DNA from 4 places in the Dechloromonas aromatica RCB genome. Region 1 is predicted to be linked to each of the others. Evidence: predicted binding sites of a transcription regulator. Region 1 holds the regulator's gene; each other region holds the start of a gene.
What was found. The regulator sigma-54, encoded in region 1, starts transcription at its own class of promoters, with help from an activator protein. The targets are predictions, from matches to a motif close to TGGCACGCTTNCTGCTNA.
Positions count from the first base shown of each region.

Region 1 (7,461 bases):
AAGCCGCCATCGACATGCAGCAGCGGATTGCCGACCTGCCGCCGGTTTCCGGGCTCAAGCTAACCATTCGTATTGGCCTGCACTGCGGCATGGTCACTGAAAGTGGCGACAAGCTGAGTGGCCCAGCAGTCGCTACGGCGGCACGAATTGCGGGCATTGCCCGGCGTGACCAGATTTTGTGCAGTTCAGTTCTGGTCGAGGAGATCCCGCAGCCAGGCGTCATCACCGCCGATGCCATGCCGGATCTGGGTACCGTCACTGAAAATGCAATTGCACTTCCATTATTCCAGATTCACTGGCCCAGCTATCAGGGCGGAGGATCCTACCCGCACTCCACTTTTGGACAAAGCAGCCAGCTTCCGGTCGAACGCCTGTGCGTCCGCCACCACGGCAAGGCCTTCTTGGTCGATGATAAAACACCGGTGCTGACCATTGGCCGCGACCTCAACTGCAAACTGATCGTTGATGATCGCAAAGCTTCGCGCCAGCATGCCCGCATCGAACGGCGTGGTGATGGATTTTATCTGGTGGATTCGAGCACCAATGGCACCTTCGTCTCACTGACTGGCCGCCAGGAAGTGATGGTGCGCCGCCATGAGCTACAGCTCGACGGCAAGGGCCGCATCAGCTTCGGTAACTCCGGTAACGACCCGGTGGCCGACACGGCGGAATTCGAGCACCTGTAAACGAAAACCGGCCATCCGCAGATGGCCGATATAACGAATTCCTAGTAAATCACTTGGCGGCAGCGTCAGCCGTGCACTTCTTCATGAAGCTGTTCTTGGCAGCGCCAGCCAGCTTCTTTTCCTTGGCGGTTGCAGCACAGGCAGAATTTTCAGCCGGCGCCGCGTCGGCCGTACACTTCTTCATGAAGCTGTTCTTGGCAGCTCCGGCCAGCTTCTTTTCGGCGGCACGGGCAGCGCAATCGTCAGCGGCGTAAACCGCAGTGGCTGAGAATGTAACGAGCAGCAGAGCGATCAGTTTCTTCATTGAATGTCCCCTTGGTCGAATGGAAAAGGCCAACGTACTATCGGCCATTCATGCATCATCGTCAAGCATCGTGCGCTGCTGGCGATCCATGAAATCCTGAAGGCTATCAATGCCGCGTAATTGCAGGATCGTGTTACGAACCGCGGCCTCCAACAAGACGGCCAGATTGCGCCCGGCCGCCACCGGGATAACCACTTTGCGAACCGGTACGCCAAGCACTTCCTGCGTTTGCGCATCCAGCGGCAACCTCGGCGCATCTGCCGCAGCAACGGTTTTCTGCAAATGTACGATCAATTTGAGCTTCATTTTCCGGCGTGAGGCGGTTTCACCGAAAATGGTTCGAATGTTGAGCAAGCCGAGGCCGCGCACTTCGAGAAAATCGCGCAACATTCCCGGGCAACGCCCCTCTATGGTGGTTGGTGCGATCCGGGCCATCTCGACCACATCGTCGGCGACCAGGCCATGGCCCCGTGAGATCAACTCAAGCGCGAGCTCGGACTTGCCCACACCGGAATCGCCGGTGATCAAAACCCCCATGCCCAGAACATCCATGAATACACCATGGAGGCTGACGGTATCGGCCAAACGGGCCGATAGATAGATGCGGAGCAGATCAATCACCGCCGAGCAGGGCTTCGGTGAAAAGATCAGCGGCGTCGAAAACTGCATGCAGGTTTCTTCAACCAGCGGCGGCGGCGTCAGACCATCGGCGACAATCAGTGCTGGAGGCTGCGCACCGAGCAGATCAGAAAGCATCTGGGCAAAACGCCGCTCACCAATGCGCATCGCCCATTCGTATTCGGCCAGGCCCAGGACCTGCAGACGTTCCGGATGAATGATGTTGATGTGGCCGACCAGATCTGCGCCGTAGTTGTTCGACCCCTTGATTTCAATCCGGCGATCAGCCTGGTGGCCAATGTGCCAGTTCAATAGCAGTTTGTCGCGGTTGTCCTCATAGAGCTGTACAAGGTTAACGTGACGCACAGACGTTTCTCAGGACTGAAACAGTGCAAGGACGGCCGCAGAATCAGGGGCAAGTTGCAGCTTTTCGCGGAATGCCCGATCGGAAAAACGCTGGGCAAGTTCGGAAAGAATCTGCAGATGCTGCTCGGTAGCCTGCTCGGGAACGAGCAGGACGAAAAGAAGATCGACCGGACGACCATCCGGCGAATCGAAGGGAACAGGTGTCGCCAGGCGCATAAATGCACCGGCTGCCTGCTTGAGACCTTTAATCCGGCCATGGGGAATCGCGACCCCCTGACCCAGTCCGGTAGAGCCCAGTTTTTCGCGGGCGAAGAGGCTGTCAAAGATTGTTGAGCGCGCCAGTCCGAGTCGAGTTTCGAAGAGAATTCCCGCCTGTTCGAAAACCCGTTTTTTGCTGCTCGCTTCAAGATCGAGCAATACCTGGTCAGCGGTCAGAAGATTGATAAGAGGGTTCATAGGGAAGGGTAATAAAGCAAGGCCGCAGCCATGGCTGCGGCCTGTCGGCGCTTATTCAGCAGCGTCAATCAGTCCCGGCTTGTCACCGCGATGGTGATCCTGAACCTTTTGCTTGTATTTCTGAACTTGGCGGTCCAGCTTGTCGAACAGCGCATCAATGGCAGCGTACAGGTCGTCGCCGGACTCTTCGGCATGCATGTCCTTGCCTGGCACGTGCACAGTCACTTCCGCTTTCTGCTTCAGCTTTTCGACGGACAAAACGACGCTAACGCCGGTTACCTTGTCGAAATGACGGACCACGGGATCCAGCTTGTTTTCGACGTATTCGCGCAGGGCGGGGGTAACTTCGATGTGGTGACCACTAATCTGCAGATTCACTTTTTTCTCCTCTCTCTACAGGGTCTTGCGTAAATTGACCGGGGGGATGTTGAGCGACTCGCGGTATTTGGCAACCGTCCGTCGGGCAACTACGATTCCCTGCTGGCCTAGTATTTCGGATAATTGGCTATCCGACAAGGGCTTCTTGCCATCCTCAGCCGCAATCAATTGCTTGATCAGGGCGCGGATGGCCGTAGCAGAACAAGCACCACCGCTATCGGTGGAGACATGGCTGCCAAAGAAGTATTTCAGTTCGAAGATACCGCGCGGTGTCGCCATGTATTTCTGGCTGGTCACCCGCGATACAGTCGACTCGTGCAGGCCGAGAATATCGGCGATTTCACGCAGCACCAGCGGCCGCATGGCCACTTCGCCGTGTTCGAAGAACTGGCGCTGGCGATCGACAATGGTCTGCGTGACACGGTGTATGGTTTCGAAGCGCTGCTGGACATTCTTGATCAGCCAGCGCGCCTCCTGCAACTGCGTAGATAGATTGCCGTTGCCCCGCCGCTGCTTGGCGAGAATTTCGGCATACAGACGGTTGATGCGCAACCGAGGGTAGGCATCCGGATTGATGTAGGCGGTCCACTTGCCCTTTAGCTTCTTCACGATCACATCCGGCGTGATGTAGCGCGCTTCAATCTGGGCATACCCGGCAGCTGGCCGTGGGTTGAGGCTGGTGATCAGGCTGTGCGCCGCCTTCAAAGCCTCGTCATCGCAACCTGTCAGACGACGAATCTTGGCGAAATCACGGGCGGCGAGCAGTTCGAGATGCTTGTCGACAATAGCCAGGGCCAGTGTACGTTCGGCACATACCGGCAAAACCTTGAGCTGAAGCTGCAGGCATTCCTGAAGACTGCGGGCACCAATGCCGATCGGGTCGAAATTCTGGATATGGCGCAGCGCAATTTCCAGCTCTTCGATTTCAATTTCGTATTCCGGCGGCAGGGTTTCCCACAACTCGACCAGCGGCGCCGAGAGATAGCCATCATCATCGAGTGCTTCGATCAGGAAACGCACCAGACTGCGGTCGCGCTCCGATAGCTGGGTCATGCCCAGTTGCCAGCCCAGATGGTCACGCAGGCTGACGTTGGCCGCATGGATGTCGCGGGAATCGCTATCGTCGTCTTCATCGCGACCGGCGCCGGTAAAGGTCCCGGCATCGGAGGCCCAGCGGTCATCGTCCACCTCCGACGGAGCCGATGGCACATCCTGCTCGCGTTCCTCGCGGGCATCCCGTTCTTCCCGCTCAACCTTTTGCTCGCGCTCACCTTCGTTGCTTTGGGGCGCGTCGAACTGCTGGGCGGCTGAGAAATTATCCCCGCCATGCTCGTCTTCGCGTTCCAGCATGGGATTTTCGAGCAGATAACGCTCGATTTCCTGTTGCATTTCCACCGTCGACAACTGAAGTAGCTTGATCGACTGCTGGAGCTGAGGAGTCAGCGCCAGATGCTGGGATAGTTTTAGCTGGAGAGCGGGCTTCATCGGATAGTGTCGGGTGGGGTCTGTCGGTTAGAGCCTGAAATGCTCGCCGAGATAAACCTTCCGTACGCTTTCATTCTCCACGATTTCGGCCGGCCGTCCAGCGGCCAATACATTTCCGGCGTTGATAATGTAGGCGTGGTCGCAGATACCAAGGGTTTCGCGGACATTGTGGTCGGTGATCAGGACACCAATGCCACGCTCTTTCAAGAAGCGAATGATCTTCTGGATTTCGAGCACGGCAATCGGGTCAACCCCGGCAAAAGGCTCATCGAGCAGGATAAAACGCGGATTGGTGGCCAGGGCGCGGGCAATTTCAACCCGCCGACGCTCACCGCCGGATAATGCAGAGGCATTGACGTGGCGGACATGTCCAACGTGCAGTTCGTTGAGCAGCCCTTCCAGCCGGTCATTTAATTCAGCCTCAGGCAGCTTGAGCAATTCGAGAACGGCGCGGATGTTTTCCTCGACGTTCAGCTTGCGGAAAACAGAGGCTTCCTGCGGCAGGTAGGACAAACCGAGACGGGCCCGACTGTGCATCGGCAGATGGGTCAGTCGGTTGTCGTCGATGTAGACCTCGCCACCATCGGCCGCCACCAAACCGACGATCATGTAGAAACAGGTGGTCTTGCCGGCGCCATTCGGGCCGAGAAGGCCGACAACCTCGCCGGATTTGACCTCGAAGGAAACATCTTCGACGACCGTCCGCGTCTTGTAGCGTTTTTTCAGGTTGTTGGCCGAAAGTTTGGCGACTGGGCTATTCATTGATCGACTCCGCGCATCACCCGGCGAATGGCATCACCGGAAAAACCGCGATATTGCAGGAAACGCATCTGTTTGGCACGCTCTTCGGCAGATTCCGGCAGATGGCCGAATTTCTTTGCCCAAATAGCCCGGCAGCGATCCGTCTCGTCGCCGGCTTCCGGCAAGGCGGTGGCGATGTCATCATCACCGACGCCTTTTTGCCGAAGCTCCTGCTTCAGGCGGGCATTTCCGTAGCGACCGGCTCGCGCCACGACACGCTGGGTGGCGTAGCGGTGATCGGAAAGCAGGCGTTCGGCCTGCAGGGTGTCGAGTACGCCGTCGAGTTCCTCCTCGAACTCGGCGTGCGCCGCGAGCTTGGCCTTCAACTCGGCCCGGCAGTAATCACGCCGGGTCAGGAGTTGCAGGGCGCGCACGCGCAACTGCGTCGCGCCGGACTGCAGCCCGGCGCTTCCTCGCCCTGACTTTGAGCGGCGCTCGACAGCGCCAGAGTCGGGCTCTGTCTCGCGAAGCCCGTCATTAACGACGGGACTTCCGCTCGACGCCTGGTCAGGCATCCGCTGCCTTGGCCGCCTTGACCGGCTTGATCACGTTGGTGCTGGCAGCCTCACGAATGCCGGCTTCGATTTCCTGGGCGATTTCCGGATTGGCTTTCAGGAATTCACGGGCATTGTCCTTGCCCTGGCCGATCTTTTCGCCCTTGTAGGCATACCAGGCACCGGACTTGTCGACCAGTTTGTGGGCAACACCCATTTCGACGATTTCGCCCTGGCGGGAAATACCCTCGCCGTAGAGGATGTCGAAAATGGCTTCGCGGAAGGGTGGGGCGACCTTGTTCTTGACGACCTTGACCTTGGTTTCGCTGCCGATGACTTCGTCACCCTTCTTGATCGCGCCGATACGGCGGATGTCGAGGCGGACGGAGGCGTAGAACTTGAGCGCATTGCCACCAGTGGTGGTTTCCGGCGAACCGAACATGACGCCGATCTTCATCCGGATCTGGTTGATGAAGATGACCAGCGTGTTGGTCTTCTTGATATTGGCAGTCAGCTTGCGCAGGGCCTGCGACATCAGGCGGGCATGCAGGCCGACCATCTGGTCGCCCATTTCGCCTTCGATTTCGGCGCGCGGGGTAAGGGCGGCGACCGAGTCGACGACGATGATGTCGACTGAGCCGGAGCGGACCAGCATGTCAGCAATTTCGAGGGCCTGTTCGCCGGTATCCGGCTGCGAGATCAGCAGGTCGCCGACATTGACGCCGAGCTTCTGGGCATATTGCGGATCGAGCGCGTGTTCGGCGTCGATGAAGGCGGCAACGCCACCGAGCTTCTGCATTTCGGCCACGACCTGCAGACAGAGCGTGGTCTTGCCGGAGGATTCCGGACCATAGATTTCAACGACACGGCCGCGTGGCAGACCGCCAACGCCCAGCGCAATGTCCAGACCGAGCGAACCGGTCGACACGACCTGAATGCCTTCGTCGATTTCGGCATCGCCCATCTTCATGATGGAGCCTTTGCCGAATTGCTTTTCGATCTGTTGCAGTGCTGCGGCGAGCGCTTTTGCCTTGTTGTCGTCCATGGTGTTACCTCGAAAATTTGAGCGGATTATGGCACAGGGGCCGAAGATGGAATAGAAATTGCAGGAATCGTTTTGTTTCGCCGGGCGACGAACGCGGTATATTTCTCGCCGAACCGAATTCAGAATTACTGTGTATAAATACAGTACATTGTTCCACCTTTTCTTGGCAAGAAAATTCTTCATGCTGATCAGATGCTTATCCATTTTTGCCCTGTTTTTTGCGTCTGCCGTGGCAATTGCTGAACCGGCCCCCTGGTATTGGTGGGTCAGCCAGCTGGACGGCACGAGGGTCTGCAACCAGACCTCGCTTGGTAGCGGCTGGACCTGGGAGCCGACGCCTTTCAAGGACGCCCGCTGCCGCGTTCGGCTCTGAGCGTGGCGATCGCTTATTTGCCGCCACCGGCCGGTATTTCGCCGGTCATTTTTGCCGATGAGTGGCTGATTGTTGCCGACAAGCCGGCCGAGCTTCTGTCCGTGCCCGGTCGGGGTGCTGGCATGGACGATTGCCTGGTGACACGCGTCCAGAACGAATACCCGGATGCGCTCAGCGTCCATCGACTGGATATGTCCACCTCCGGCCTGCTGGTCCTGGCCCGCGGCAAGGAAATACACCGGCAGCTGTCACGTCTGTTTCAGGACAGGCAGGTCAGCAAGCGCTATATCGCTGTCGTCGATGGACTGCTGGCCGAGGAGGTCGGCGAGATTGATCTGCCCCTGATCTGCGACTGGCCGAACCGCCCCCGGCAAATGGTGGACTTCACGATCGGCAAACCCTCGTTGACGCGCTTTCGCGTCAACGGCCACGACACGGTCGCCAATACGACACGC
Region 1 is NC_007298.1:4,445,185-4,452,645, forward strand. It holds gene DARO_RS21105 (adenylate/guanylate cyclase domain-containing protein) at 1-686, shown strand, start outside; gene DARO_RS21110 (hypothetical protein) at 736-990, opposite strand; gene hprK (HPr(Ser) kinase/phosphatase) at 1,039-1,974, opposite strand; gene ptsN (PTS IIA-like nitrogen regulatory protein PtsN) at 1,984-2,430, opposite strand; gene hpf (ribosome hibernation-promoting factor, HPF/YfiA family) at 2,482-2,808, opposite strand; gene DARO_RS21130 (RNA polymerase factor sigma-54) at 2,824-4,293, opposite strand; gene lptB (LPS export ABC transporter ATP-binding protein) at 4,321-5,055, opposite strand; gene recX (recombination regulator RecX) at 5,052-5,468, opposite strand; gene recA (recombinase RecA) at 5,602-6,633, opposite strand; gene DARO_RS21150 (hypothetical protein) at 6,863-7,006, shown strand; gene DARO_RS21155 (pseudouridine synthase) at 7,009-7,461, shown strand, end outside.

Region 2 (7,461 bases), 2.1 Mb from region 1:
GGCAGTGTTCGCGAGCGGATTGAACACGAACTGGGCCTGATTGCCGAAATGGCCTATGAGGCCTATTTCCTGACGGTTTACGACATCGTCTGCTACGCCCGTAGCCAGGATATTCTTTGTCAGGGCCGTGGTTCGGCCGCCAATTCGGCCGTCTGCTACGCGCTGGGCGTGACTGAAGTCGATCCAGCGCGTTCGGCCTTGCTGTTCGAGCGCTTCGTTTCGAAAGAACGCGGCGAACCGCCGGATATCGATGTCGATTTCGAGCACGAACGGCGCGAGGATGTCATCCAGTACATCTACACCAAGTACGGTCGTGAGCGGGCGGCACTGGCCGCAGCGTTGATCACCTACCGGACCAAGGGCGCCCTGCGCGATGCTGGCCGGGCGCTGGGTTTCGGCATTGCCCAGATCAACGCGCTGACCGCTTCGCTGGCCTGGTGGGACAAGCGCGAGCAGTTGCCGGAACGCTTCGCCGAGCTTGGTCTCGATCCGCATGCGCCGCGTGTCGAGAAATGGCTGGCCATCGCCGAGGCTCTGCGTGGATTTCCCCGTCACCTGACGCAGCATGTCGGCGGCTTCGTCATCTCGCGCGGGCCGCTGTCCCGGCTGGTGCCGGTTGAAAATGCGGCGATGTCGGCGCGCAGTGTGATTCAGTGGGACAAGGATGATCTTGATGCGATGGGGCTGATGAAAGTCGACATCCTGGCTCTCGGCATGCTGTCGGCGATCCGCCGGATGCTGCAGATCGTTGGCGAGACGACCGGTCGACCGATGAAAATGCAGGATATTCCGGCCGAAGACCCGGCCACCTATGAAATGCTCTGTCACGCCGACAGCATGGGTGTTTTCCAGGTCGAATCCCGTGCCCAGATGGCCATGTTACCGCGCCTCAGGCCACAAAATTTCTACGATCTGGTTGTCGAAGTGGCGCTGGTGCGGCCGGGGCCGATTCAGGGCGACATGGTGCATCCCTACCTGAAGCGGCGGCAGGGCAGGGAGCGGATCGAGGAAATTTCGCCAGCCGTCGATGCCGTGCTCGAACGCACCTATGGTGTGCCGATCTTTCAGGAGCAGGTCATGCAACTGGCCGTCGTCGCTGCCAACTTCACGCCCGGCGAGGCCGACCAGCTACGCCGGGCAATGGCGGCCTGGAAGCGCAAGGGCGGCTTGGAACCATTCGAGCAGAAACTGCTGGCTGGCATGGCCGCCAACGATTTGCCGGAGAGCTTCGCCCGACGGATCATCGCCCAGATCCAGGGCTTCGGTGAATACGGCTTTCCCGAATCCCATGCCGCCAGTTTTGCCTTGCTCGTTTATGCCTCGGCCTGGCTCAAGCGCCACCACCCGGCCGCCTTCCTGTGCGGTCTGCTCAACAGCCAGCCGATGGGTTTCTACTCGCCGTCGATGCTGATTCAGGATGCTCGTCGTCATGGTGTTAGGGTACTGCCCCCCGATGTTATGACCAGCGACTGGGATAGCCGGCTTGACGAGCGCGGTGCCGTGCGTCTCGGTCTGCGCGAGATTAGTGGCTTCTCGGTGGCCGCCGCCAAACGCATTACTGCGGTCTGCCGGGAAAATCAGCCCTTTTTGAATGTCGCCGATCTGGCAGCGAGGGCCGGGCTGCAACGGCGTGATCTCGACCTGCTGGCCGCTGGCGATGCCTTGCAGGGGCTGGCCGGCCATCGTCGGCAAGCCGCCTGGGCTGCCACGGTAGCTGTTGTACAGGGAGACCTGTTTGACGGTACGCCGGTGGTCGAAGCAGAAATCGAGCTGCCAGCGCCGAGTGATGGTGAAAATCTGGTTGCCGATTACCGCAGCCTTGGCCTGACGCTACGTTCGCATCCGCTGAGCCTGTTGCGTCAGTATCTGGCTGAACGTCGATTCGTGACTGCGGCCGATCTAAAAATGGCGGGGCACCATACCTTGATCCGATCCGTTGGCATTGTCGTCGGCCGTCAGCGACCGGGCACCGCAACCGGCATTGTCTTTGTCACGCTGGAAGACGAAACCGGATTGAGCAACGTGGTCGTTCATCCGCAACTCGTCGAAAAACAGCGCCGCGAACTACTTGGCTCAACGCTGCTCGGGGTTTACGGACAATTGCAGGTCGAAGGAGAGGTGGTGCATCTGGTCGCCAAGCGCTTGGTTGATCTCTCCGCCTGGCTGGGGCGGCTGGAAACGGTCAGCCGGGATTTTCACTGAACGAGACCATCTCGCTGACAGTCGCGTATGACTTTTGAGCAATCAATTTGTTGCCTAAGAATATGCCATTTATGTACCCGGGCGTCCGGATGATATTCTTACTATTGGCCTGAAATCGTGACAAAACGCACAGCGTGCAACCCCTAATCATCATTAATATCGTGTCATCCAAACTGCCATTGATACGCACCAGCCGTGCGATCTCATCAAATCGGATTGACGAACGCAATGATGCACCCAAAATTACTCAAGCTGTCCGGCCTGGGACTGATTAGGCAGGGGCTAGGCTTTGCCCTTCGCGCATCCGTAGCAGTCACTCTTACTGCTGCTCTTTCTGCTATCGCAGAGGCAACACCTGAGAAAGCAGCGAGCTATTACGAAGATGCACTCCGCAAGTATGAAAATAACGAGATGCCTGCGGCTGTCATTCAGTTGAAAAACGCCATTCAGCAAGATCAGAAAATGCTTGCAGCGCACCTGTTGCTCGGCAAAGCACTACTTAAAAATGGCGATCTGAAGGGGGCTGAAGCCGCATTTGAGGAGGCGCTCAAGCAGGGCGTCAATCGTGGAGAAGTCGCCCTGCCGCTTGGGCAGATTTATCTTGCACTAGGCCGCCCGGAAGCGGTTATCGAAAAAATACCAGCTTCCGGTTTGCCTCCCGCATTGCAGGTCGAAGTGCTGACCATGCGGGGAAATGCTTACTTGGAATCTGGCAAGAGCAGTCTTGCGGTCCAAAGTTTTGAGAATGCCAAGGCCATTGATCCGAAGTCGCCGCTGCCGCTCATCGCTGAAGTGCCGATGTTGTTGGCTGCCGGAAGACTCGATCAGGCCAGGGAAAAGGCCAACAAGGCCGTTGAACTGGCACCCAATAACGGTTCGGCCTGGAATATCAAAGCCTCGGTGCTGCACGCTTCGTTTGATGCCAACGGAGCCCTGGCCGCTTATGACAAGGCGCTGACGCTGGCGCCGAAACATGTTGATGCACGCATCGCTCGTGCAGCATTGTTGATCGATCTGAAGCGCAATGCCGATGCTCAAAAAGATCTTGATTACCTGAAAACCTTTGCCGAAGATGAGCCTCGTGCGGCTTATCTTCGGGCTGTCTTGGCCAGTCTGCACGGCGATGCCAATGCGACAAACGCAGCGCTTAAAGAGGTGACGCGGACCGTCGACAGTCTTCCTCCTGCCTGGTTGGCGCGGCGCGAGCAATTGTTGATGGCGGCCGCTTTGGCGCATTACGGCCTGGGTAGCCACGAAAAGGCGCGTGAGTATCTGGATGCGCTCATTGCGCGCAGCCCAAGTAATCTGGGGGCAAAAAAATTACTGGCTTCGATTTATGCCGATGCAAAGGATTACGGTCGTGCTCAGACTTTGCTCGAATCCCTGCAAAGAGCTACGCCGGACGACCCTCAGGTGATGTACCTGCTGGGAACGGTCAATCTCGCCCAACGACGCTATGCGCAAGCGACAGACCTTCTGGAAAAGGCTGCAACTCGCACCGGTTCCCCCGACATGAACCGCTCGCTGGGCTTGAGCCAGCTTGGTCTGGGACAGGCCGAGAAAGGGCTGGCCAGTCTGGAAAAGGCATTTTCCGCCAACCCGGCTGATTTTCGTGCTGGGATGGCCCTGGCTACGCTTTACATGCGCCAGGCCAAGAAAGACAAAGCGATGAAAACCGCGGAGGCAATGGTCAAACAGGACTCGGCGAATCTGACGGCACTGAATTTTCTGGGGACGATCAAGGGCGCAAGTGGAGACAAAGCAGGGGCGCGTAGTGCCTATTTGCAGGTGCTTGCCAAAGATGCCGCTTTTGCCCCCTCTGTTCTGAATCTGGTACGTCTGGACATCGGTGAAAAGCGCTTCGATGAGGCACGTCGCCGTCTTGATGCTTTATTGAAAAAAGACAGTAACGATTATCAGGTGCTGTTCGAGTACGGCCTGCTTGAACAACGGGCTGAGCGCCCGGCCGAAGCCATTCGTCATCTGACCAAGGCGGGTGATGTCCAGCGTACTGATCCTGGTCCGACCTTGGCGTTGATTGATCTGTACCTCAATCAACGCCAAGGAGAACAGGCGCTCAAGGCAGCCAAGGCCCTGGTTAGCAAGTTCTCGACAAGTCTGAGGGTGCAACAGGCCTTGGCACGGACCTACCTGGCCACAGGGGATGCTGTAAATGCCCGTAACGTACTGACGACCGCAACGCGCCTAGCTGAATTTGATCCGAAGGCCCAGGTCTCGATCGCGCGTATGCAGTTGGCGGCCGCCAACCCTAACGGCGCTGCCTACAGCGTTTCCAAGGCCCTTCAGGGAAATCCGGATGATGTCGCTGCGCTCGCGCTGGCGGTCCAGGTTGAAGCGCGGCGCGGTGATTCAGGCAAGGCTGATGTGGCCCTCAGGACGTTGACTTCAAAGCACCCGAACGACGTCGAGACGATTCGTGCCGGCGCAGAATTGGCCATGATGCGCGGCCAGTATCAGGCTGCAGTCACCGGCTATCGCAAGCTTGTGGCTCGTGAAGAAACCAGCGGCAATGCCCTGGCTTTGGTCGACGCGCAGACGAGGGCGGGTGAGTCAGGAAAAGCTTCGGCCTTCCTCGAGGCCTGGGTAAAAACCCACCCCGAGGACCAGCGGGCCCAGAAAGCGCTGGCCGATATCTTGTTCCGTGTGGGACAGCTTCCTGTGGCGAAACAGGCTTATCAAAAACTGCTTGCAGCCAACCCTGATGATGCTGTTTCGCTAAATAACTACGCCAACTTGCTCTTGCAAATGAACGATCCTTCTGCCCAGCAAGTCGCGGAAAAGGCGATCAATCTTTCACCTAATCATCCGGCCTATGCCGATACCCTGGGCTGGATTCTGGTGCACAAGGAGCAACTTGAAACTGGGCTGAGGTACTTGCGAGAAGCACGCTTGCGTAGCCCTGAAAATGGCGATATTCGCTTCCATCTTGCCTATGCCTTGGCCAAGGCAGGCAGACGCGATGAGGCGAAGGAGGAATTGCGGGCTGCCATCGCTAGCTCCGGCGAGTTCAAAGGGACTGCTTTATTCGGGCAACTTCGGCGGGAGTTGGGGGTAGTCAATGAATAGCGCCAGATGTCGAGATTCTTTACAACATTTGTTTTTTAGTGAATAAAAGTTTTCCATTTCATTGAAATTCAAGGAATATTTATTCAGGTACGCTTTTTGCTAAAATTGAATCAGCAAAGTACCTTTGGGGTAAAAAAATGAAAAACCAATTGAAAGCAGTCGTTCTGGCAGTCAGCTTGCTTGTCGTAGGCGAGGCCTCAGCCGTGACTTGGAACTTGACAGGGGCGGTTCCAAGCACAGGGGTCACTATCAGCGGTGTGGCAAACACCGGTGGAATCGATACTTCTGCTAGCTCGGCCAATAATGGCGCTACACAAACCATCCGAGATGCAACTTGGGTGGGGCAGACCAATATGGGGACGACTGCTAGTCCTGTGTATTATGGCGGCATTACAAATGCTGATGCATGCTCGAGTGGGTCATACTGTGACCTGAATGAAGGGGTGAATCCTGAGCATGCGATAGACAACGAGCAGCGCTACGATATGGCATTGCTCAACTTTGGTGCCTCGGTGGTCAAGTTGACTAGTGTGGGTCTGAGTTGGATTTCTGGTGACTCCGACCTGACCGTGTTGGCTTTCACGGGAACCGGCACGTTCAATGTGGATACCATGTTGAAGGGGCTGACCTACGACAAGCTGACCGCAAATGGCTGGACGGTGGTTGCAAACACGAATGGTACTTCCAGTACCTATACCCAGTCTTTTAATACGGCGGGCAATATTGCTTCCTCTTACTGGTTGATCGGTGCATTCAATCCTCTGGTTGCTTCCGCCACTGGGACTAATACCGGCGGCTTCGACTACGTCAAGCTGAGTACGGTTAGTGGCACCGTCTGTGCTGCTGGCTCGACGGCGGGTACGGCTGGTTGTGGTTCAACTAACAAGGCCCCGGAGCCTGGCTCGCTGGCATTGATGGGAGTTGGCCTCATTGGCTTGCTCCGTTTGCGCAAGCGTCGCTAATCTACGCTTCTGCTAAAAAGAAAAACGGCACCTTGGGTGCCGTTTTTCTTGGAGGGAAAGCCGCGTCCGAAAGTAAGCGGCTGCCGAAAATTACTGTCTGCTTGATTGTATCAATGCGGCCAGCGTGGCAACCGAGCGTAGATGTTCGCGCGCTTTTTCATCGCCAGCTTCAAGTATCACGCCGTATTTTTTCTTCAGGCCAAGAACAAGCTCAAGGGCGTCGATCGAGTCTAGACCAAGGCCTTCGTCGGCAAAAAGCAGCGCTTCGTCATCGATATCTGCCGGCGTGATGTCTTCGAGATTCATCGTTTCGATAATGAAAGTCTTCAGTTCAAGATGTAATTCGTTCATTTTTTAGTTCAGTTTCTTGCGCATTTGAATGCCGGAAAAGCCCAGCATGGCTTCATTGCCCGCTTCGATCAGGCGTAGTGTATCGCCCCGGCTGGTACCCAGGCCAGCGGTAATCACTTCGTTGTCGGATACCGGCAGGAAAGCGATCCTCAACAACAGATCGGGAACCTCGGGAAAGTGGGCTTCGCCGATCAGCATGCCATGGTCTTCCTTGAGCAAAAGCCTGTCAGGCGATGGGCCATCAATCTTGCCGACGATTTCGTAATTGCCAAGATTTTGCCGGAATCGCTCGGGAATGACCGAGGGTTTTAGTTTTTCACCGAAGATCAGCGATTCGTTTCCAATTCTTCCAACGATGATCTGGCGCCCGTTGACATTGGCCATCGATAGGTGGATGTCCTCGAAAGCTCCAACGCGCACTGGCAGCATGCCGAGAAGCTTGTATTTGATCGTTAGCAGCCCATCTTCATGTGGCACCAGGCGGAATTGGTGGCCGGCGGCGTCAACGTCTATTTGACCGGATTTTGTGCTGATTCTGGCTAGTCCGACCATCGTGTCGAAATTGCCGTCGAACTGGCGCAACTCTTCGGAGCTTGGTGCGCGCTCGGCGGCACGGACTGGTGGTTCCGGGTTTTGGCGAATGCCGGTCTTGGCTTCCAGCATCAGGCGTAGGGCCTCGGTAGCGATTTTCGAGACGGCGACATGCGAGGTGGCTGAGTTGGAAAGAACGACAACCCCCAGTTTGTGCTCCGGCAAGATGGCCATCATGCTGTGCGAATCGGGCAGTGAGCCGCCGTGACTGGCCACCGGGCCACCGCCGGGAATGTCGATGCCGCTCATCATCCAGCCGAGGCCGACG
Region 2 is NC_007298.1:2,091,757-2,099,217, forward strand. It holds gene DARO_RS10000 (error-prone DNA polymerase) at 1-2,202, shown strand, start outside; gene prsT (XrtA/PEP-CTERM system TPR-repeat protein PrsT) at 2,431-5,289, shown strand; gene xdp1 (exosortase-dependent surface protein XDP1) at 5,427-6,251, shown strand; gene DARO_RS10015 (phosphopantetheine-binding protein) at 6,342-6,602, opposite strand; gene DARO_RS10020 (serine hydrolase domain-containing protein) at 6,606-7,461, opposite strand, start outside.
Region 2: xdp1 (exosortase-dependent surface protein XDP1) is a predicted target of sigma-54. The motif match lies at 5,375-5,392, and genes of this name have one in related genera.

Region 3 (7,461 bases), 1.6 Mb from region 1:
AAGGCTTGCTTAGCACCTCGGAGTTATCCGCAGGCGTGGCGTTGATGGTTGCCAATGGACGAAAACCCAATAAAAAAACCCGCAGTTACGCGGGTTTAATGGACTTGCTTGAAGCATGAAAAACAACTACTTGGCGCCAGGAAGGGACTCGAATAAATAGCCGAGTCAATTGCAGCACAACGGTCGTTATCTTTCAATCATCGAAGTTACACACAAAGTTACACACACAGAATCAACGCTGCCATCTGAAATCAAGTAGCAGAGGCACCTGATTTAGCAGTTGATCGGGGGTTCGAGTCCCTCCGGGTTCCTGTCGTAAGAGTCCCGGATTGTGATTCCGGTTGCCGAGCCTACGGATGAGAGATAGCAAAGCGGTTATCCAACGGATTGCAAATCCGTGCAGGTCGGATCAACCACCACCTGCGATCCACCACTGATTAGGTCGACTGACTGGAGTCGGCTTCCCGCTAAGGTTTTCAGCAATAGATATGGCAAGAGCTGCCAGCCATTCAATGTGAAAGTGAATCAGCCTGATCTGAGTCAATCGCTCTTTTTCATCTACAAGCCGATTCACATAGCTGACATGGGCACCCTGTTTTGAGGTCATCGGCCACTGACATGAACTGGTGCCCGGCCAATATTCGTGCGCATAGCTTGATCTGACTTCGCGATAGAGGAGGTTTGCATAACTGAATCTCCTCGCCTCTTCTATACGCAGTGCTGGGCACACTTCAATTACCTGCGCCTCACTCACGTCCACTTCGTCGCCAGTTACAACAAGAGGCGATTCTCGATGTTTGATCAGTTGCTCAAGCTTCGTAGCCTCGCCAGCACGCTCGTTGTTATTCAGAAACTGAATCAGAAGCGGAACGCTGATCGTATCTGCACCGTAGATGCGGTCTGAGTACCTAATTAGAAGCTCACAAAACCTGCTGCGATCTATGCGGTCATTACCTGGCCACAATTCTGCAGACATAGCGCTGAGCACAGCACAAATGATCAATGCCGCTTCGCCATATCCTGCTTCTGGAAAGCTGGAACCAATGTGTAGAGCCAAGGTGCATTTTTGCTTTACCCAATCCAAACGCCAATCATCGTTTTTCACCTAAATCCCCCTTGGCATTAGATTTCGGTTAAGGACTAACCATAGTGAGGAGTGCGGCAAAGATGTACCTCATCGGCGCATCGTCCCTTTGACGTCATAGCTCCAGCCGGGGTTTAGCAAGTCAACAGGGTGAGCGTATATCCAGAATTGAACCTGCTTCTCCGCTGCGTTGAGAGCAAGCGTGCCAAACAGGCGGCGATTGAGTTTTGGGTAGCTACATCCTGAAAGCGTGACGTCGAGACTTAATACCATCGGCGTCATGCCTGGCATGGCGAGCCCCTTCATCTTGCAGCCGTTCTCCGGAGAGGAACCGGTGATTTTTCCTTGCGCGTCTATCGATATGGTCGTCTGAACCACGGCGTGTGCTTCCGAAATCGGCTGCCCCTTAAAGCTGGCTTGATACTGAACTTGTCCACGCCAATCTCCAAAGCACGTCGTATAGGCGCTATTGCCCGAATCGCCGATTACTTTGGGGGTATTCCCCTTGGGGATAGCTGGTGTTGCATCACTGGCGCACGGCTTGTCGGTGAATGTGGTTTTCCCGTTCTCGACACAGCGATATTGGGCGAAGGCAGAAGAAGCAGCACTCAGCGTGAGTGCGATTAACAGTAGTTTTCGCATGGACAAGTCAATCAAATGGAATATCGATACTAACCGACAGAGTTATTTCATTCCATACTCCACACCCCACGGACTATGACATAAGTGATATTCCAAAGAGATAACAAAAGGAGCAAAATCTAATACAAATAACACATGTAACTAAAAGACCATGCTCGCGGACGTTGCGCTCTACCTTGTATTACCGCTTGCAGTGGTTATTTGCGCCCTTCTGGCGATCTCCACCGTGACGAAGCGCAAGGAATAGCATGAACAAGAACTTGCTACTTGGCGTACCAAATATCGACCATCAGCATCGAGAGCTATTCCGATCCTTCCAGCACCTGCTATCGATCAACTCTGGTGATGAATCATTTTCCGAGGCGCTTTCCCGCCTGACGATCCAGATTCATCAGCACTTCAAGACTGAAGAGCACTACATGGCTGGGCTTCATATGCCGGCCGCTGAGTTGGCTGAACATGTACTAGCACACACGCAGATCATTGAAGACCTGACAGAGATTCATTTCGAGACGATGCATGGCCTTGGGGTGCCGTTCGAAGAGATCATCAAGCGTGTGGCGTCCTATGTGAATCATCATGTCGTTGAGTTTGATCTTCAGCTGAAGCCGTACATTGGACATCGGGCATAAACGATCACTGACCGTGACGCCTTGAATCCTGAGCCGGGTCAATATGACCGTGGAACATGGATATTGGCGATTAATAAACGCCAGAAGGCCAAGCAACAGAGAACAGTGGAAAACCCGATTAATTCTGTCGGGAATATTTACACTCACCTCTACTGGGAATGCCATTGCCTGACTTTAGATCGTATAACCCATTAATCTATTTCGATTTCTCAACAAAGCCAGTGGCGTGGCCCGGATGTTGCATCGATGATCCACGAACAATCAACACCATCAGTCGAGTCGAGGCATATTGCTCTCTACTTGAAGCCATAGGAGGTTCCAGTGAATACGAAATTATCGAAGCTGATCGCAGGGATAGCGTTTCTATTTCTAGGAACCGCAAACGCCTTGGCTGCCCCTGTCTATGAGAGCGCCGACTTTGGTGGTGGGTTATTTAGTGTCACATCCTCTTTTGTCAGCAGACTAAATGCTGCAGGTATTAGTGGATTTAGTTCTACATCCTGTTACACCTGCGCTACTCCTGCACTCGTTTCTGGCCATTTCATCTTTGATAGTTCGGTACCTGTTCCTAGCTCAGGTTTCGCAAATGTTTTTTCTATCGGTGCAATTCCGACCGTAGCAAACAGCGCCATTTTTGAATTGAATATTGGCAGCCTGACATTCCGCTTCGGCGACCCAGGCATTCAAGGCGGCCCCGCCATTCAATACAACAATGGTGTTTATAACGGCATTTTCTTTGACGAAACATTCGACTCCCCAAACAGCACGCCTCTAGAGCTAAGCGTCCAAGGCGGGAGTTTCTCGCTGAGGAATCAATCCTTCCAAAACCTCTTAACAGGTTTCATCACTGTTGGCGCAAACGGCATGACCAACGTTCAACCATTCACCCCTGGAGGGGGTCAGAACAACGTGCCTGAGCCGACATCTATTGCTTTGGTTGGACTTGCCTTAGCTGCTTTCGGTTACGCTCGCCTAAAGAAAAGTTGATCGAGTCTGAGTTGAAGATAAGCCGGGGTTTCCCGGCTTTTTTCATTCATCAATTTCAGCGATACCCCCCCCTTCAGCTCGGCCATTGTTAATTAGCGGACTCACCGGATAAGCAGTCATCCTCTCGGCACTACATGGCCTGATCATCTGCTTCAGAGCTTCAACATCGTGATTTAGCGGATCAAGCCAAGCGTCGTACTGATCCGCCCCCAAAATTACCGGCATGCGGTCGTGGATCGGCACCATCACTTCATTTGGCTCGGTGGTAATGATGCAGGTCGTAACGAGCGTCTGTCCGTCTGGGGCTTTCCACGCGGCGAGCAGCCCGGCAAAGGCAAAGAGACCGTCAGTCGGATAGATGTAATACGGTTGTTTCTTTCCTTCGACCGTTTTCCACTCATAGAACCCACTAGCCGGGATCAGGCAGCGATGCTTGGCGAAACTTGTCCGGAAGGATGGCTTCTCGGCTACCGTCTCGCCGCGTGCGTTATTCAGCTTGGCGCCGATACTCGCATCCTTTGCCCATGATGGCACCAGGCCCCATTTAACCAGTTGGCCAACCCTGCCAGCGTCAGGTTTGTAGCGAATCACCGGGATGATGCTGGTCGGCGCGATGTTGTAGCGCACCTCATAATCAGGGCATGAGAGCAGCTGAAAGTGTTCGATCAATTGGCCGGCAGTGGCTGAGAGGGCGTAGCGTCCGCACATAAGCAGTCAGGTCATTTTGTTGCGTCGGAATACTTTACACACCATCAATATGCTGTTGATCAATAAATCATAATCGATTGAATTTAATTGGTTTATTTTTCATGGATCGTAATATGCTTATCCATTTTTGGAAGTTCAGTGTTTAACAAGCACCCGTAGGGAGGTCGTATGAAAAAACTACTTGCTTCGATTGCGCTGGTGGTTGGTACGCTTATATCGGCAACTCCTGCATCAGCCTCCATCGTCGTTACATTCACCCCATCATCACAGCACGTCAATATTGGTGATATCGCCACCGTTGATGTGAGTATTGCAGGACTTGGTTCCCAATATCTGACTGCAGTCGATTTAAACTTTTTGTATAACGGCGCTGTTATGGGCTCCAGTCGCAGTGTGAATGCAACTTCCCTCTTCGAACAATTAGGTGCCGCATTTGGATTCAACCCAAACTTCAACTTTGACACCGTTGCTGACGGTAACTGGGGAATACAAGCTAGCATCCAGGCTGACGAGGCATCGATTGCAATCGATCAGGCTGATAGTTTTCTGTTGGCGAGATTTACGTATGCTGGCGATACCAATGGCGTCAGTAGTTTCGATTTGGGGCTTGACCCGAGTACGGAGCGAAAATTTGTTGGTGCAAATGGAGCGCTCTTGGATGTAAGCGTTAATGGTGCATGCATTGCAGTTGGTACAGGTGTTTGTTCCACTACGGTCCCTGAACCAGCTTCGCTAGCTCTCCTTGGCATTGGCCTAGCAGGACTCAGCGCGTCTCGTCGTCGCAAGACCTCCTGAGCAATCAACGCTCAACATGGCCCCGCCCGAGTGGCGGGGTTTGCTTTTTCCCCTAGCGAATTACCGGCGTACAACGCCACTCCTGAACGACTCCATAGACACCATCATCTAACTCCAGTCGCTCAATCCCTCTGAGGTTAAACACCTCCGTACCAAATCCAGTTAATGCCGGCTCGTGAAGGTCAGGGATTAGATTGCCGGCCAATCCGTCAAGCCGCAAAAGCTTGGCAGCAGTTGGACGATCACCACCACCAACGGCACAAACAGTGCGTAGTTCTCCGCGATAGACCTTTCCATGGTCTATATCTCGCCAGGATAGGCGACGACCACGGCAACGCATCAGGCGAACTTCAACAAGCATCTCACGACCAATTTACTGTATGAAATCACAGTATATGATCACCTGGCGATTTCCAACAGTTTCGGAGTCATGTTTGCGACTGCACTGGGTTCTGGCCTTGATCTCCGTAGACCACCTAATCAGGTTAGTGTCAGCAATAGCCGAGCGCCCGTTCCAGCAAGTTCAGACCTGCACTGCTGCGGACTGCCTCACGCCGATCCTTGTCCCATGTTCTGCCTAGGTACAGCCGATATACAAATGGTTTAGAGATAACGCCGGCATCGGTAATTTTCTTGATTTGCCCGTCGACGTAGGCAATCTCACGGAGGACCAGCCAGGACATCGCGCCACGTACCGCCCGTTCAATCTGCGCATACGACATGCCGCGACACTTGCCCGACTCCACAAGGAGGTCAGACAGATCGCAAGTTGTGAATGATCCGTCTATCGTCTTGGCTAGGTCGTGGATTTGGTCGGTGGTAATCCGCGCTTGCGGACGGTCAAAGGTGACATCGTTTCTGATGATTGCCTGATGTGACATAGCTAGCCCCGTACAAGAGAGATGTCGCAAGTTTGGCTGGGTAGCCAGTATTTACAGGCTTTGCCAGTGGCAATATCCAAGGCTTGCTCAATTGCCATTTGAATTGTCTGTGCAGACTTGGGCGTGTCTTTTGTCAATCAGTGACGAGACCTTGAGATCTTTCAACAATCTGCCGATTGCGCGCTAACCATCGCACTAACCTGGCTGATTGTTGGGCTGATTGCTCGCCGATTACGTAGAAACTAGCGCGTAGGAAATAGACATCTTTGGACATTCAAGCGCCGGCAAAACCTTGACATCTATTAACATCACTGCCGCCGAGGATTAGGGTCTTTTAGGATTGAGCACCTTGCTACCGGCGACGACCAACTGGTCAATAACTCCTTGCAGACAGTTGTCCAAGCCTGCTGCCTTGTACTTCTCGATAACTGCAAGGGCTATCTCACTGGGGAAGTAATCAATCCTTGTGCGCCGTTTCCGGTAACGCTTTATTCGTGCGGCACCGCCCTGCTCTTTCGCTTCCATGTCACCCCTACTAGTCGAGTGTCAGCGGCGCTGCGAAACGATGTGCGCCATGCGGATTTCGGCGAGCTTTGCATCTACGTCCTGGCAGGCCTTGGAGTATTTGCGGTGCCCTTCCTGACTCTGCTGTTCAAGCGATTGCCGAGAGTTGGAGAGTAGCGGCCCCGCCAGTTTGTGGCGCTCTACTTCTTTCTGAAGATCAGCACGACGTTGTTGCTGTTCGTCATCCCGTTCAAACCCTTCACCGGCAATAAACAGGTCAGCAAGAAGCTGTGGGCGACGCCGGTCGATCTCTACGATCTCGCAACTGATCTTTTCCAGATTGGCATAGAAGCCGCAGCGCCATTCATCAAACTGCTGAAAGCGCGTTGTAATCCCCTTCGATTGCTCTTGAACCTCATCACGAATCCTCACCAAGCGGATGACTTCAGGATCGTCGTGACCGAATGTCGGCGGTAATGCGTCGGCTCGTTGGGATTCGCTACGGGTGTCGTACTCAGCGGGGTAATTGATATCTGCCATCATGCTTCCTTCGTGTGTGGTTTGGCGCTATGTCAGTTTGTTTTATCAACGACACCCAACTCTTCAAGCTCGGCACGTATTTCGATAATTCGGGGCACGACAGGGTAATAACCACCGGCATCACGGCAGCTTTCGTGCATCGCGGAAGGGCCTGCGACAGCGAACGCAAGGGCCGGAAGCTGATCGCTGATCGCATCCTTGTTGAAGTGCCAGAGAGCGCCGAGTGACGAAAGATCGATGTACTGCGCTTTCTTGTCTTCGTACTGCTCAGTCAGCAACCTGATAAAGCGCTTCTCTTGATTATTAAAGTCTTGAGTCCATGCGTAGATAAGGCGTTGGGCTGGACCCGCGATGACTCTGCGGTATAGCGCCTGCCGTGCCTCAAGTTTCTTTAGCTCTTCCTTCAGCAAATGAATCTTGTCTGCGTTGGTAACAAAATCGGCATGAATGCTTTCTACGTCATACGCAGCTTTCTCGATTGTTTTGGCTGCAGCCTTAGATACCGGCTTCACAGCGGCGCTCTCAGTATCCTTCACCTCAATGGGGGCGGCTTCAGTCTTGGCTTCACCGGCAGTATTCATGCTGTATTTCTCCTTAAATTTCCTATTACTGGATTGGTTGATTTGCGTTGCTGGCTGAATGTTCGTTTCCATCACAACAGCCCTGCCAGCGTTCCGGCTTGCGCCGC
Region 3 is NC_007298.1:2,877,704-2,885,164, forward strand. It holds gene DARO_RS13740 (hypothetical protein) at 410-1,105, opposite strand; gene DARO_RS13745 (DUF4124 domain-containing protein) at 1,175-1,726, opposite strand; gene DARO_RS13750 (hemerythrin family protein) at 1,975-2,358, shown strand; gene DARO_RS22400 (PEP-CTERM sorting domain-containing protein) at 2,680-3,345, shown strand; gene DARO_RS13760 (SOS response-associated peptidase) at 3,388-4,053, opposite strand; gene DARO_RS22405 (PEP-CTERM sorting domain-containing protein) at 4,222-4,848, shown strand; gene DARO_RS13765 (hypothetical protein) at 5,340-5,729, opposite strand; gene DARO_RS13770 (hypothetical protein) at 6,054-6,254, opposite strand; gene DARO_RS13775 (hypothetical protein) at 6,276-6,773, opposite strand; gene DARO_RS13780 (hypothetical protein) at 6,806-7,354, opposite strand; gene DARO_RS13785 (hypothetical protein) at 7,426-7,461, opposite strand, start outside.
Region 3: DARO_RS22405 (PEP-CTERM sorting domain-containing protein) is a predicted target of sigma-54. The motif match lies at 4,156-4,173, and genes of this name have one in related genera.

Region 4 (7,461 bases), 420 kb from region 1:
GCGGATCAACGACACCTATGGCCACATGGCCGGCGATCAGGCACTGATCGTTCTGGCCGAAACTCTGCGCGCTGGCATCCGGCACGAGGACGTCCTCTGCCGCTACGGCGGCGAGGAATTCGTCATCCTGATGCCGCGCATGCCCTTGGCCATTGCCGCCGAAAGGGCTGAACTCTGGCGCAGCAAAATTGCCGAAATCCGTGTCACCTTCGGCAATTTCGAGCTTTCCTTTACCGCCTCGGCCGGGGTTGCAGCCTACCCCGATCACGGCAAAATGCCAGATGAACTGACCCAGGCCGCCGATCAAGCACTCTACACTGCCAAAAACGAGGGACGTAACCGGGTCGTGGTCTATTCAGCGAACCGCGGTTGAGTCGGTTTAATCACCGCCGCCTCCACAGCCACCACCGCAGCCACTGCCACCATCCCCGTCGCTGCTGCCTGAATCGCCACTGCCTGAGTCTCCAGAGCAGCCGCTGCTGCAGCCGATATGGCTGGCGCAATAGGCGTCGCCGGTAGCGCCGTTGCGAGCCGCCATGCAATCCAGCTGATAGATGAAGCCGCCAGCAATGCCAAGGCTGGCGTCGAGCGCGAATAGTCGAGGCAGGCGCTCCGGTTTTTTCGGGTCGATCTTCTCCTGCGCACAGGCCAGTCGCCAGGCGCGCCTGATGCCATCGCTCGCCTGCGTTGGCGAACTCATCGCCTCAGCTGGCGTGTGGTGCAGGAAGCGGCCGAAGGCGTGCCGGCAGAACTTGTCGTATTGCCGGGTGAACAGAATGAATTCATGCCATGCGTCGTCGACCGCCTGCGAGGGCATGGCCACCATGCGACGCCCGGCCCTGCGGCACAGCTGGAAGTAATCGTGCAGCCCGGCAAGGACCTCAGTCCGCTGTTCCGGGCTAAGTTCAGGTCGCCGGGCTGCCAGTCGCTTGTCGAGGAAACGCTGATAGGGGTAGCGCTCGATGTAGGCCGACTGCCGTTGCCGGCCCCACCTGCGCCACAGTAGTGCGACGAGCAGGGCCAGAAGGGAGAGGACGATCAGTTTGCCCATCGGCTCAGGTATTGACGTCGAAACAGAGGTATTTGATTTCCAGATAGTCCTCGATGCCGTACTTCGAGCCTTCGCGGCCGAGGCCGGATTGCTTGATGCCGCCGAACGGCGAAACCTCGTTGGAGATCATGCCGGTATTGATGCCGACCATGCCGTATTCCAGCGCCTCGCCGACGCGCCAGCAGCGGCCGACATTGCGGGTGAAGAAGTAGGCGGCCAGGCCGAACTCGGTATCGTTGGCCATGGCGATGGCCTGTTCCTCGGTCTCGAAGCGGAACAGCGGTGCTACCGGGCCGAAGGTTTCCTCACGGGCCACCATCATCGCGGTCGTCACGTCGGCCAGCACCGTTGGCTGGAAGAAGTTACCCCCGCGTTCATGGCGGGCGCCACCGCACAGTACGCGCGCGCCCTTGCCGACTGCGTCGGCGACGTGTGCTTCGACCTTGCTCAGGCCGGCTGCGTTGATCAGCGGGCCTTGCGCGACGTCGGCTTCAATGCCGGCGCCGACTTTCAGGGCGCTCGCCTTCTCGGCAAACTTGGCGGCAAACTCATCGTAGATGCCAGCCTGGATCAGGAATCGGTTGGCGCAGACGCAGGTCTGGCCGGTGTTGCGGTATTTGGCCGCAATGGCACCGTCGACCGCAGCGTTCACATCGGCGTCATCGAACACGATGAACGGCGCATTGCCGCCCAATTCCAGCGACAGCTTCTTGATGGTCGGCGCGCATTGCGCCATCAGCAGGCGCCCAACGCCGGTCGAGCCAGTAAAGGACAGCTTGCGCACGATAGGGTTGGCGCACAGCTCGCCGCCGATCTCAGCCGGCTTGCCAGTGACGACATTGAATACGCCAGCCGGGAAACCTGCCTGTTCGGCCAGCACGGCCAGGGCCAGAGCCGTCAGCGGCGTCGCTTCGGCCGGCTTGACCACCACTGGGCAACCGGCGGCCAGTGCCGGAGCGACCTTGCGGGTGATCATGGCGAGCGGGAAATTCCAGGGCGTGATTGCCGCACAGACGCCGATCGGCTGCTTGATGACCAGCAGGCGCGTGTTCGCAGCCGGGCTCGGGATGCTCTCGCCGTAGGTGCGCTTGCCCTCTTCGGCAAACCACTCGACAAAGGAGGCGCCGTAGATCACCTCGCCCTTGGCTTCCTGCAACGGCTTGCCGCATTCGGCTGTGACCAGCTGGGCCAGGTCGTCGGCATTCTTGATGATCAGGCTGAACCAGGCTTGCAACAATTGGGAACGGCGACGTGCGGTCAGGGCACGCCAAGCCGGCCAGGCGGCATTGGCTGCGTCGATGGCGCGGCGGGTTTCGGTGGCGCCGCAGAGCGGTACATCGGCCAGCTTTTCCCCGGTCGCCGGGTTGATCACCGCCAGCTGGGCGCCGTCATCGGCCCTGGCCCATATTCCGCCAATCAGGTTGGTTGACCGTAGCAATTCAGTGTTCTGTAAATTCATGGTCTTGAAAATTCCTGTAAAAACTGTAAGTTATGTATTGATCCAAGAAAGTGCTTTAGCTAAATGCGTATTCCAGCCCTGATTCTGCTCTCCCTTTCAGCCTTGCTGCTTGCCGCTTGCGGCAGCCCAGGGCCGCGCTCTTCCGCCTCGACGGAAACTATAGCGCAAGCATCGCGTCCGGTCAGTGAGAAGGGCACCGAGGTGGTTTTCTACGCCATGGGGCTGATCGATACCGGTTACCGCTTCGGCGGCAAAAATCCGGAGGCCGGTCTCGATTGCAGCGGCATGGTCAGCTATATCTACGGGCAGGCGGCGGGGCTCAGGGTGCAGGGCAGCGCGGCAGATATCGCCCGCAACGGCAAACCGATCGATCGGGCAGAGCTGCGGCCGGGCGATCTGGTGTTCTTCAATACCCTGAATCGCTCGTTCTCGCATGTCGGCATCTACATCGGCGAGACGCGCTTCATCCATGCGCCGTCGACCAACGGCCGGGTTCGCATCGACCGGCTGAGCGACACTTACTACGCGCAGCGTTTCCAGGCCGCCCGTACCTTCTTCGACTAAAGTCGATCAGGCTGCCGCGTCTTCGATGGCCGAGGCCACACGGCCACGCAGATCATCCAGGTCATCGCCAAGCAGGTGCTAGGCCAGCTGCGTGACGGCAATCAAGGAAAGCGTGCCACCGGGCAGCGTCCGGTCCGGCAAATCGTAGGCATCCTTTTCATGCTGAAAGCGGATCGCCTGTCCGAGGATAGAGGGCAGCCCCCAGTTGCGGACCAGCAGGGAGCCAATGATCGGGTGGGTGCTGGGGAAATATTGTTCCTCAGCCTCGGTCAGCATTGAGCCTTCAAGTTTGCACTTGTCCAGAAGCGCGGCGTAATCCGGAAAACGGCGCATCATCAATGGTATCGCTACATCATGGAAGAACGCGTAGGTATAGGCCGCATCCGGCGAATGCCATACTGGTGGCGGGCAATCAGACTGGATGCCAAAGCCTGCAGCATCGTCCGTTTCAAGAATTGCTCGATCAAGGCTGCCGGCAAACCGTTGATTCTCGAACGCAAGGCGGAAGCCACCACGAAACAGACGGTATTTTTTGTGGCCAGGCGCTCTACGGCCTAGCGAATGCTGGAGACGCGGTTGCCACTGCCGCAAAGCGGTGAATTGCCCAGCTTGAATGCCGAGGCTGACATCCCCCGCATCATTGGTAATGATTTTGGCCAGCCGTTTCAGATCAGGCTCATTATTTTGGCGCCATGGACGCAAGCTCAGGCTGGGGGTAGAATGCGTCCCTCCCATGCGCCCGTAGCTCAGCTGGATAGAGTACTGCCCTCCGAAGGCAGGGGTCACTGATTCGAATTCAGTCGGGCGCACCAGAATTCCGTTGTAAATCAAGTGATTGAGCCATCCGTTTGGGTGGCTCTTTTGCGTTATATGGAGTTTGTGCAGAAGCCGGCGCAAAAAAGGTTGGGTCTTGGTAACGCTCCGATTGCCGAGTCTGACCTGGTCTAGCAAATCCAGGCCTTACGCAAAGACACTAGTACCGGCTCCCCATCTCGCCAACATTGCCTCAAGTGCCTGTTGTCTGAATCCGCCAACCTTGGCCATCTCGAGCTTCTTGGATAATTCGTTGATGGCGACCTGATTAGTGGCAGCCTCCTTTAATAGGCGAGCATTTGTAATGCGGCACGGCTATCGTTAATTCAGATGATCTCTAGTGAGGACGCCTTCGATGCAGGCCGCTCACTTCTGGGTGACATCTTTCCGGATATTGAATGAGTTGCCAGAATTCAGACCTTACGATGGTAACAACTCAAATTATCCGTAGGTCAGGGCGCTAAAAATGAAAAGACCCGCCGGAGCGGGTCTGCTGAGAAATATTTCAGGTTATTGCTTGCGGCGACGCGTTGCTCCCAAACCAGCAAGGCCAAGTCCGAGAAGGGAGAGTGCCCCAGGTTCGGGGACCTGATTGGCTAAAGTCACCGACACATTGTCAAGCGCTTGATACGCCGGATCATTTCGCCCGAGGAATTCAATTACGGTCGATGAGCTGGATGCTGTGACGAGGAAACTCTCATGAGTGAACCCCGGGCGGGTATTCGTTGTGTCGTTCAGCGTGTGGAAGACCGTGGCGCCACCGAAATTTGCGATGAATTCGTTTGGTCTTGCGCCATCACTGCCGTAATCGAACTCGAACAAATAGCTAGCACCTGCCGTCGTGGAGATGGTTTGCGTATTACCGCACAGATTACCCACGCATCCCATATACATTGCAAAGTTGCCAAACGGCGTATAGCCATCGAAGGAGCCACTTACAAAATTGTTACCTACGCCGCTTTGGCCCCATCCGGCCAAGCTTCCCGTCTCGAAGTCACCGTTCGTTACCAAATTCGCTTGTGCTCCCATGCTTGCCAGCATCAAAGCGGCAGTCCCAGCGATAAAACTACACTTTTTAATATAGTCCCCAAACATTATTTACTCCCTTTTTCGATTATTTCGTTTCACAACGTCGAGCGCAACGGCGTGATAAATATTTGCGGGGTGGATATAAGCAAATCGCATGCCTTCAAAAATTATTTATTAAAATCAGTTGGTTACGAATGCGTGCCCTATGTTTCGCGAAGTGTCTGTAAAATTTGCCGACACCATTCGTTTGTCCTCCATGCCCTCCAATTAGTCTGAGATTCAGCTCAAATAAGGGGGGCATTGATTCGATGTCAGCGTCCAAAATGCTCCCAAGCGCAAGACAAAAAACCATCAAGTAACAAGCCGCCATACACCCTTCGCGCCACCAGCTAACGGCTTAGAGTGATGCTCCTTACAGGCAATCCTGCTTCGAAAAACCATCATTGATGGCGAAGCAACTGCACCAGGACGGTTGTCTTGCTGCATGAGATCCTGATGTCACAACTTGTGTTCGATGCCCTCAGGAAATCGGAGAAGGGTTTCCGGCCTACCCTAACGCCAATCTGGGCCATGCCATTGTCACCTCCGAGGAAACCCCGCCTCAGGGCTTCACTGCTTGCCTGGCATCCATTGTTCGATCCTGATCGCTGCGGCTTTGCAGGCTGACCGAAGAGCATCTGGTCGAGCAAATTCGCATAAATATAGTCTAGTATGTAGCCGATCGGTATTACTAAAGTTAGGTATGCTATGTGCTGAATCATTGTTAGTGAGCTTTCATACGCCTTACCTATTGATAGTGTAGATTGCACTTGATGTCCTGAAGCCAATGGATAGATCGTCATCTCTTTCGTTCGTAATTAGACAAGCTTCGATCCAGTAAACGCATGCACCGTCTCCCCGAGTCTGTTCACGAAGCAATCGAAAGCGGTCGGATTCCGTCGCCGCCCGAAATCCTGTTGCGACTGATGCGAACTGTCGAAGACGAGCAGGCGACGATGGGTGACTTGGCTGGTATCGTTGAGCAAGACCCAGGGTTGGCCAGCCGCATATTGCGCGTGGCCAATTCACCTGCGCTACGCCGAGGAACAGAGCTCAAGAATCTTGAAACCTGCCTGATCGCTCTCGGTACGCGACTGGTTCGCTCACTCGCCACCTGTCTTTCCATCCAGAGACTTTTTGAACGCGACACCAAGCTGGAGGGGGCTGACGTTGCCGACTTCTGGAGCCATTCACTCCTGGTTGGCGAGCTCGGGCGAAGTATTGCTGAGCTTGCGGGCTACCCGCATCCTGATGAAGCCTATCTGTCGGGGCTGTTGCACGATATTGGTGAGCTTATTCTGCTGTCGGCCATTGGCGAACCCTATCGCCGCTTCATGGTGAATGCGGAAGGCAATGCCAGATTGCTGACTGAAGAACGGCAGCTGTTTGGCACTACGCACGCCGAGGTCGGTGGGTGGCTGATCGACCACTGGGAATTGGATTCCGTGCTGGCCGATGGTGTGTCTTTTCACCATGCATCGGGAGGGCAAATTCAGACGGCAACAGCCTTGCCGCAGATCGTCTGGATGGCTCAGGCGCTGAGTGCAAGCATGGAAGATTCGCCTGAGTTTGGTTTGGCGCTCAACGGTAGCAGCCTCAAGGTCGAGAAATCAGCCCTGATTGCTGCGCGAGAGCGCGCCATCCAGCGAACCCGGCAAATTGCAGAGGCCATCGGAATTTCCGTTCCCGAAGTATTTCCCAAGCGCCGTAGGCTGATGTCGCCCCCTGCAGTGAGTTCGCCTGCTTCGGAAAGTGCTGCAGAGGACGATCTCACCGCAATGCTCGGTGGCATGGCGTTGCTGCAACCGCTGCAACAGGACTTGTTCCAACTGGGCAGTGACACAGAAGTCTTGCTGGCCTTGCGAGAGTCCGCGCGAATTCTCTTCGAACTCTCCAAAGTGGCCATCCTGTTGGCGACTGAAAAAGGAGATGCACTGTCCGGCGAAAAGGTGGGGGCTCAACCGGAACTCTTCCGGCAGCTTGCGATCCCCCTGCTTGCATCCCGCTCCCTGGCCGCCGCGGCGGTCATCGGCCGTCAGATACGGACAACGTTTGAACAGCCTGAATCGCTCCCCTTGCTCGACTTGCAGATCACCCGGGCCTTAGCGACTGAAGGCCTGCTGTGCGTCCCTATGCTGGCACGCAACCGCGTCATTGGCGTCATGATTTGCGGCTTGTCGGCCAAACAGTATGGTCGTCTGCAGCGCCGAATACCCTGGTTGGCCAACTTTGGCAAAATTGCCGCAATCAGTCTCGATGCCCTGATGGAGGCCAAGCATCACCGGCAGCAAGTCGAGGCGGAACTGAGCCATCAATTTAACCACCATGCACGCCAGATCGTTCATGAGGCCGGTAACCCGCTCGGTATTATCAAGAGCTACCTCAAAATTCTCGAACGGAAACTTCCGGAGGATGGTGTTCGCCAGGAGCTGGTGGTGTTAACCGAGGAAATCGATCGGGTCGCCAATATCGTTGGCCACATGACCCATGCCCTCAGTGGTGCCCC
Region 4 is NC_007298.1:4,023,291-4,030,751, reverse strand. It holds gene DARO_RS19145 (diguanylate cyclase) at 1-373, shown strand, start outside; gene DARO_RS19140 (UCP032817 domain-containing protein) at 380-1,051, opposite strand; gene DARO_RS19135 (NAD-dependent succinate-semialdehyde dehydrogenase) at 1,056-2,510, opposite strand; gene DARO_RS19130 (C40 family peptidase) at 2,574-3,074, shown strand; gene DARO_RS23390 (HDOD domain-containing protein) at 3,153-3,410, opposite strand; gene DARO_RS23385 (hypothetical protein) at 3,429-3,632, shown strand; tRNA gene DARO_RS19120 (tRNA-Arg) at 3,810-3,886, shown strand; gene DARO_RS23380 (PEP-CTERM sorting domain-containing protein) at 4,398-4,982, opposite strand; gene DARO_RS19105 (HDOD domain-containing protein) at 5,801-7,461, shown strand, end outside.
Region 4: DARO_RS23380 (PEP-CTERM sorting domain-containing protein) is a predicted target of sigma-54. The motif match lies at 5,059-5,076, and genes of this name have one in related genera.